DNA from 2 places in the Variovorax sp. YR750 genome. Region 2 is predicted to be linked to the other one. Evidence: predicted binding sites of a transcription regulator. Region 2 holds the regulator's gene; the other holds the start of a gene.

Region 1 (4,415 bases), on a different contig from region 2:
ACGCCGTCCGCGGGAAAGGCTTCTCCGGGGCGCACGCGCACCACGTCTCCCGCCACCAGCCGCCGCACGGCCACCCGGCTCCAGCTGCCGTCGGGAGCGAGGCGGTCGATGCTGTCGGGCAGCCGGTTCATCAAGGCGTCGAGGGCGCCGGCGGTGCGCTCGCGCAGGCGCGCCTCGAGCCAGCGGCCCGTGAGCAGGAAGAAGACGAACATGGTCAGCGAGTCGAAGTAGACCTCGTGGCCGAGCGGTCCCGTGGCATCGAAGGTGGCGGCAGTGCTGACCGCGAAAGTCGCGAGCACGCCGAAGGCCACCGGAAGATCCATTCCGACCCGGCCCATGCGCAGGTCGCGCCAGGCGCTGCGGAAGAAGGGGCCGCAGGAGAAGAGCACGACGGGCAGGGTCAGCACCCACGAAGCCCAGCGCAGCAGCTGCGCCGAATCGGCGTTCATGTCGCCGGGCCGTGCGACGTAGGCCGGATAGGCGTACATCATCACCTGCATCATGCAGAAGCCCGAGACCAGCCAGCGCCACAGCGCCAGCCGCGATTCGCGCCGGCGCAGTTCCCTGGCGGAACGGTCGCCGCCCGGCAGCAGCGGATGGCCGGCCTTCGCGCAGGCCTCGAACCACCGCGAAGGACGGGTCTGCGCAGGCGACCAGACAACGCGGGCGCGCCGACTCGCCGCGTTGACCTGCGCATCGATCACACCCGGCACCTGGCGCAGCGCGGCCTCGACGGTGAACGCGCAGGCCGCGCAGTGCATGCCCTCGACCACGACCTGCGACTCCCAGCGGCCGCCGTCGGCGGCATCCAGCTCGCGGCCGAACGCGGGCCATTCGGCCGGGTCATCCAGCACCTGCCAGGCCGGGTCGCCGGCTGGGGCAGGAAGTACGGGGATCGCGGCGCGGTCGGGGGCGAGCGTGGCATTCATCGGCCGAGCCTAAGAGGCGCACCACGCGAGGCGCTTGATCTGAATCAAGCCGCATGGCGCGGTGCCTGCCTAAGCTCGGCCGCACACAACGTGGAGCCCCTCATGTTCAAACGCATCCTCGTCGCCACCGACGGCACGGCCCTTTCCAAGAAGGCCGTCGACAGCGCCATCGCGCTGGCGGTGCAGAACGACTCGGACCTGGTCGCATTGACCGTCGTTCCCCGTTACCCCAAGAGCTATTTCGAAGGTTTGATGAGCTTCTCCGCCGAGGACATCGGCCGCATCGAGAAGCAGTGGGCGGACAAGGCGCAGGCGATGCTCGACAAGATTCGGGACCGCGCGCGGGAACGCGGCGTGCGGATCAGGACGGCTCAGGCCAGCTCCGACCTGGTCGCCGAATCGATCGTCGCCGCGGCGAAGAAGCACAGGAGCGACCTGATCGTGATGGCCTCCCATGGACGCAAGGGTCTCAAGCGCCTCCTGCTGGGAAGCGAGACGCAGCAGGTTCTCGTTCGATCATCGCTGCCGGTTCTGGTATTGCGGTAGGGCTGGCTGAAGGGAGCAGGCCTGCGCAGCGCCGGCGGCTTTCCTCTGGCTCCAATTTTACCCGGGCAAATTAAAGCCAAGATTGGACGGCCCAATGGCGCCCGCAACCACCCCGCATCCTTGAAACGTCATCGATTGCCCTTATGATTAGCACTCGCTGCTGATGAGTGCTAACAGCCCTCGCTTCCAGCCGATGGGCTGCCGGGCTCCGGTCCGGCACCCGACCACAAACCCGTTTCTTATCCATACATCCAGGAGATGCAATGAAACTTCGTCCTTTGGCCGATCGCGTGATCGTCAAGCGTGTTGACAGCGAAACCAAGACCGCATCGGGCATCGTGATCCCCGACGCAGCCGCCGAGAAGCCCGATCAGGGTGAAGTCCTGGCCGTGGGCCCGGGCAAGCGCAACGACAAGGGCGAACTGGCCGCACTGACCGTGAAGGTCGGCGACCGCGTCCTGTTCGGCAAGTACAGCGGCCAGACCGTCAAGGTCGGCGGCGACGAGCTGCTCGTCATGAAGGAAGACGACCTGTTCGCAGTCGTCGAGAAGTAATTCAACAGATCCCCATTCGGAGTAATAGAACATGGCAGCAAAAGACGTAGTCTTCGGCGGCGAAGCCCGCGCACGCATGGTCGAGGGTGTGAACATCCTGGCCAACGCAGTCAAGGTGACCCTGGGCCCCAAGGGCCGCAACGTGGTGCTCGAGCGCTCGTTCGGCGCCCCCACCGTCACGAAGGACGGCGTGTCGGTCGCCAAGGAAATCGAACTGAAGGACAAGCTGCAGAACATGGGCGCCCAGCTCGTGAAGGAAGTGGCCTCCAAGACCAGCGACAACGCTGGTGACGGCACCACCACCGCGACCGTGCTGGCACAAGCCATCGTTCGCGAAGGCTTCAAGTACGTGGCCGCCGGCATCAACCCGATGGACCTGAAGCGCGGCATCGACAAGGCCGTGTCGGCCCTGGTCGAAGAGCTGAAGAAGGCTTCGAAGCCCACCACCACGTCGAAGGAAATCGCTCAAGTCGGCTCGATCTCGGCCAACAGCGACGAAACCATCGGCAAGCTCATCGCCGACGCGATGGACAAGGTCGGCAAGGAAGGCGTGATCACTGTCGAAGACGGCAAGTCGCTCGAAAGCGAACTGGACGTCGTCGAAGGCATGCAATTCGACCGCGGCTACCTGTCGCCCTACTTCATCAACAACCCCGAGAAGCAATCGGCGCTGCTCGACAACCCCTTCGTGCTGCTGTTCGACAAGAAGATCAGCAACATCCGTGACCTGCTCCCCACGCTGGAACAAGTCGCCAAGGCTGGCCGTCCCCTGCTGATCATTGCCGAAGAAGTCGAAGGCGAAGCCCTGGCTACGCTGGTCGTGAACACGATCCGCGGCATCCTGAAGGTCGTGGCCGTCAAGGCTCCTGGCTTCGGCGACCGCCGCAAGGCCATGCTGGAAGACATCGCCATCCTGACGGGCGGCAAGGTCATCGCTGAAGAAGTGGGCCTGACGCTCGAGAAGGTGACGCTGGCCGACCTGGGTCAAGCCAAGCGCATCGAAGTGGGCAAGGAAAACACCATCATCATCGACGGCGCCGGCGCTGCTGCCGACATCGAAGCCCGCGTGAAGCAAGTGCGCGTGCAGATCGAGGAAGCCACCAGCGACTACGACCGTGAAAAGCTGCAAGAGCGCGTGGCCAAGCTGGCCGGCGGTGTTGCCGTGATCAAGGTTGGCGCTGCCACCGAAGTCGAAATGAAGGAAAAGAAGGCTCGCGTCGAAGACGCCCTGCACGCCACCCGCGCTGCAGTGGAAGAAGGCGTGGTTGCCGGCGGCGGCGTGGCTCTGCTGCGCGCCAAGCAAGCCGTGGGCGACAAGGTCAAGGGCGACAACGCCGACCAGGACGCCGGCATCAAGCTGGTGCTGAAGGCCATCGAAGCTCCCCTGCGCGAAATCGTGAACAACGCCGGCGGCGAAGCCTCGGTGGTGGTGAACGCGGTTCTGGCCGGCAAGGGCAACTACGGCTTCAATGCCGCCAACGACACGTACGGCGACATGCTCGAGCTGGGCATCCTGGACCCGACGAAGGTCACCCGCACCGCACTGCAGAACGCCGCCTCGGTGTCCTCGCTGCTGCTGACGACCGAAGCCATGGTGGCTGACGCTCCGAAGGACGACGCTCCTGCCGGCGGCGGCATGCCCGACATGGGTGGCATGGGCGGCATGGGCGGCATGGGCATGTAATTGGCTCGCCCCCAGGCTGCGCGGACACTTCGTGTCCGCTACGCCTACCCCCTACCGGGGGCGACACCTGCGGACCGGCCAAGCCGGATCCGCGGTGTCCCGCGAAATGAAAAAAGCCCGTCTCCGACGGGCTTTTTTCATGGTCGTGGCAATCGTGCCGTTTACTGAAACTGGTCTCGCAGTGACTTGTACAGCGCCTGGAAGCGCGCGTGCCTTGTCCTGCGGACATCGGCACCCTCGGTCGACGGCATCAACTGCTGCTTCACCGGCGGCAGCGTGCACACCTTTGCGACCTCGCCGCCATCGGCCAGCCATGCCAGCCGCGCCGCCCCCAGCGCCCCGCCCGTCTCGCTGCCCGCGTAGAGAGTGAGCGTCACGCCGAAGATGTCGGCCAGCAGCTGCCCCCACCACACGCTGCGCGCACCGCCGCCTACAAGCGCCATCTCGCGTAGCGGCATGTCGGCAGGCAGCCGCAGGGTGTCGAAGCCGTCGCGCAGGCCGAAGCTCACGCCCTCGACCACGGCGTAGGCGATCTCCGCCGGGCCATGCGCGTGCGTGAGGCCGAAAAGCACGCCCTGCGCGTTCGGGTTGTTGTGCGGCGATCGCTCGCCCGAGAGGTACGGCAGGAACAGCGGGCAGCGTTCTCGCTGCGCCGGAGAAACGCTCGCCGCCGCTTCGAGCAGCGCTGCCTCGTCGGCGAAC
Region 2 (4,415 bases):
GTTCACGCCCAAGAGCCAGATCATGGCGCTGCCCCGCGGCGCCACGGTGGTCGACTTCGCCTACGCCATTCACAGCAACATCGGCGACCACACCTCGGCCGCGCGCATCAACGGCGACCAGGTGCCGCTGCGCACCGAACTCAAGAACGGCGACGTGGTCGAGGTGATCACGGCACCGGTGTCGACGCCCAATCCTGCCTGGCTGGGCTTCGTGCGAACCGGCCGGGCGCGCTCCAAGATCCGCCACTACCTGAAGACGCTGGCGCATGCCGAATCCGAAGGGCTGGGCGAGAAGCTGCTCGCGCAGGCGCTGCGCGCCGAAGGCCTGAGCAAGCTGCCCGAGGACGACGAGGAACATCAGGCGCTGTGGGAGAAGCTGCTGCGCTTCACCGGCAACCGCACCCGCTCCGAACTGCTGACCGACATCGGCCTGGGCAAACGCATCGCGAGCATCGTCGCGAAGCGTCTGGTGGCAATGCTTTCCGAACTGGGCGAACGGCCCGACGCGCTGCTGTTGAGCCGCGAGCGCTTCATTTCGCATGAAACGGTGTCGCAAGGCGCTGTCACGCTGGACGGCAGCGAGAACTCTTCAGTGCGCTTCGCGCTGTGCTGTCGGCCGATTCCCGGCGACCCGATCGTCGGCTACCTCGGCCATGGCGAAGGCCTGGTGGTGCACACCGAAGACTGCGGCGTCGGCCAGCGGCTGCGCCACAAGGACAGCGAGCGCTTCTTCGCCGTCGAGTGGGCGGACGAGCCGACGCGTGCCTTCGAGACCGGGGTGGTGATCACCGTGCGCAACGACAAGGGCGTGCTGGCGCGTGTCGCGGCCACGCTGGCAGATGCCGAAGCCGACATCACGCATGTGGAGATGGCCGACGAAACTCCGCAGGATTCGACCGACCTGCGCTTCGTGATCGCAGTGCGCGACCGCGCGCATCTGGATGCGGTGCTGAGGGCGGCGCGGCGTACGGCCTCAGTGCTGACCGCCTCCAGGACGGTTCCCGCGCCCTGACCTGCCCTTATTCCGCAGCCGGGCCCGGCACCGGATAGCTCACGGACAGGATCTCGACATCGTGCGCCCCACCCGGCGTGACGAGCTTCACCACATCACCTTCGCGCGACTTCAAGAGCGCCCGCGCGATCGGCGATATCCAGCTAACCTGCGACTTCGCACTCTCCGCCTCGTCGATGCCGAGGATCGTGACGCTGCGCTCGGCACCTGTTTCGTCGACATAAAGGACGGTGGCGCCGAAGAAGACCTGATCGCGGCCATGGTGCACCGATGGATCGGTGACCTCCGCGATCTCGAGGCGCTTGGTGAGAAAGCGGATGCGGCGGTCGATCTCGCGCAGGCGCTTCTTGCCGTAGAGGTAGTCGCCGTTCTCCGAGCGATCGCCGTTCTTCGCGGCCCAGTGCACGGTCTCGACGATCTTCGGGCGCTCCTCGTCCATCAGCTGCAGCAATTCGTCGCGCAGGCGCGCGTAGCCGTCGGGTGTGATGTAGTTCTTGCCGCCCGCAGGGATCGGCGGTGAGGCACCATCGGCGCCGTCGTCGTCTCCGTCGGAATCCGTTTCCTTGGTGAATGCCTTGTTCACGCCAAACCTCCGAAAAGAAAAAAGCCCGCAACTCGCGTTGCGGGCTTTCTTTATAGTGGTGCGGCTGGCAGGAATCGAACCCACGACCCCTTGGTTCGTAGCCAAGTACTCTATCCAGCTGAGCTACAGCCGCACAGCTAGCGATTATAGCCCGCTTTATTGTCCTTTTCGGATTTACTCGGGCGAACTGTCACGAAAGTAGCGCAAAGCCCGAAAAAGAAAAATGCCCGGAAGACGAATCTTCCGGGCATTTTCAAGATGGTGCGGCTGGCAGGAATCGAACCCACGACCCCTTGGTTCGTAGCCAAGTACTCTATCCAGCTGAGCTACAGCCGCGAAGCTCTCGATTATAGCCTGTTTTTGGCTGCTCCCCGAAAGCACGACAAAAGATGCAAAGATCGAATCGCCGAGGGAGTGGTGGTAGGCCGTGCTGGGCTTGAACCAGCGACCAACGGATTATGAGTCCGCTGCTCTAACCAACTGAGCTAACGGCCCACGCGGAACGATTCTATTCGCGCCGCGCGACCTACTTGCGATGACTCAGCGCATTGCTCACCAGACGCGACGTGATGTCGACGATCTGAATCATGCGCTCGTAAGGCATGCGCGTCGGCCCGATCACGCCCAACGTGCCCACGACCTGCCCGTCGACCTCGTAGTTGGCGCTGACGATGGACAGCTCCTCGAACGGCACCACCTGGCTCTCGCCGCCAATGAAGATGCGCACGCCCTCGGCCTTGCTCGACACGTCCAGCAGGCGCATCAGCTGAGCCTTCTGCTCGAAGAGCTCGAAGGCGCGGCGCAGCTGCCCCATGTCGCTGGAGAAATCGCTCACCGCCAGCAGGTTGCGCTCGCCGGAGATCACGACGTCGTCTTCCTGCGCCTCGGTCAGCACTTCGGAGCTGACCTGCACAGCGGCCTGCATCAGCGTCGCGATCTCGCCACGCAGCATCTCGATCTCGGACTGCAGCCGGTCGCGCACTTGTTCGATGGTCAGGCCCGCATAGTTCGCGTTGATGTAGTTCGAGGCCTCGACCAGTTGCGACTGCGAATAGTCGGCCTCCGGAAAGATCACGCGGTTCTGCACGTCGCCGTCGGGCGAGACGATGATCACCAGCAGGCGGCGCTCCGACAGCCGCAGGAACTCGATCTGCTTGAACACCGATGCGCGCCGCGGCGCCATCACCACGCCGACGAACTGCGACATGTTCGACAGCAGGTGCGCCGCATTGGCGATCACCTTCTGCGGCTGGTCGGGCGCGAGGCTCGGCGCGGTCATCTGCTCGCGCTGGGCGGTCAGCATCGTGTCGACGAAGAGGCGATAGCCGCGATGCGTTGGAATGCGGCCAGCCGAGGTGTGCGGGCTGGCAATCAGCCCCAGCGCCTCGAGGTCGGACATGACGTTGCGGATGGTTGCCGGAGACAGATCGAGCCCCGAGGAACGCGAAAGCGTCCGCGACCCCACGGGTTGCCCGTCAGCGATGTAGCGCTCGACGAGCGTCTTGAGCAGCAACTTGGCACGGTCGTCCAGCATTGCAAGATTTTAGTGTTGTAATTTGTGAGATATGACCTCTCGCTTTCGTCACGTAGCCCTGATCGGCAAATACCAGGCTTCCGGCGCCCGGGCGCAGGCGGATGCGCGCGACAGCGTCATGGAGGGCATCGGCGCCTTCCTCGAATCCCAGGGCTGCACGGTGTTCGTAGAGCGCCCGACGTGCGAAGAAGCCGATGACGGCGCCCCCGCCCATCCGCGCTACCAGGCCCTCACCGTCGAGGAAATCGGCCAGCGCTGCGACCTAGGCCTCGTGGTCGGCGGCGACGGCACCATGCTCGGCATCGGCCGGCAGCTCGCCAGCTACGGCATTCCGCTGATCGGCATCAACCGCGGCCGGCTCGGCTTCATCACCGACATCCCGCTCGACAACTACCAGGCCACGCTCATTCCGATGCTGGCCGGCGAATACGAGGAAGACCACCGCAGCCTGATGCAGGCGCAGGTCGTGCGCGACGGCGTATCGGTGTTCGACGCCTTCGCTATGAACGACGTGGTCGTCAATCGCGGCGCCACCTCCGGCATGGTCGAGCTTCGCGTGTCGGTGGGCCGCCATTTCGTGGCCAACCAGCGCGCCGACGGCCTGATCATCGCCACGCCCACCGGCTCGACCGCCTATGCGCTGTCGGCCGGCGGGCCACTCTTGCATCCTGCCGTGCCGGGCTGGGTGCTGGTACCCATCGCACCACACACGCTGTCGAACCGCCCCGTGCTGCTGCCCGACGCCGACGAGATCGTCATCGAGCTGGTCGGCGGGCGCGACGCCAGCGCCAATTTCGACATGCAGTCGCTGGCCTCGCTCGCGATTGGCGACCGCGTGGTGGTGCGCCGCTCCGACTTCCGGGTGCGCTTCCTGCATCCGCGCGGCTGGAGCTATTTCGACACGCTGCGCAAGAAACTTCACTGGAACGAAGGGGGCTCCTGAAATGGCGCTGCGACGCATCGCACTGCGCGACTTCGTGATCGTGCGATCACTCGAACTCGACCTGTCCGGCGGCTTCACGGTCTTGACCGGCGAAACCGGCGCGGGCAAATCCATCCTGATCGACGCGCTGCAGCTGGCGCTGGGCAATCGCGCCGATGCCGGCGCGGTGCGCGAAGGCGCCGAGCGGCTCGACGTGAGCGCCGAGTTCGATGCCGATCCGACCCTCGGCAGCTGGCTCGACGAAGGCGGCTTTGAAGCCGGTGACGCGCTGCTGCTGCGCCGCACCGTCGACCTGCAGGGCCGCAGCCGCGGCTGGATCAACGGCAGCCCCGCCACCGCCACG

Evidence for each region. Region 2 encodes HrcA, which represses chaperone genes, less so after heat shock. Its sites were predicted from a motif close to TTAGCACTCNNNNNNNNNGAGTGCTAA; they were not measured.
Region 1: BMY35_RS07635 (co-chaperone GroES) is a predicted target of HrcA. The motif match lies at 1,623-1,649, and genes of this name have one in related genera.

The regions. Positions count from the first base shown of each region.
Region 1 is NZ_FOBJ01000003.1:237,066-241,480, forward strand. Features, by position in the region: gene BMY35_RS07625 (heavy metal translocating P-type ATPase) at 1-929, opposite strand, end outside; gene BMY35_RS07630 (universal stress protein) at 1,032-1,475, shown strand; gene BMY35_RS07635 (co-chaperone GroES) at 1,739-2,029, shown strand; gene groL (chaperonin GroEL) at 2,061-3,713, shown strand; gene xylB (xylulokinase) at 3,875-4,415, opposite strand, start outside.
Region 2 is NZ_FOBJ01000027.1:13,466-17,880, reverse strand. Features, by position in the region: gene BMY35_RS36045 (RelA/SpoT family protein) at 1-1,012, shown strand, start outside; gene greB (transcription elongation factor GreB) at 1,020-1,595, opposite strand; tRNA gene BMY35_RS36035 (tRNA-Arg) at 1,652-1,728, opposite strand; tRNA gene BMY35_RS36030 (tRNA-Arg) at 1,855-1,931, opposite strand; tRNA gene BMY35_RS36025 (tRNA-Ile) at 2,014-2,090, opposite strand; gene hrcA (heat-inducible transcriptional repressor HrcA) at 2,122-3,129, opposite strand; gene BMY35_RS36015 (NAD kinase) at 3,161-4,072, shown strand; gene recN (DNA repair protein RecN) at 4,074-4,415, shown strand, end outside.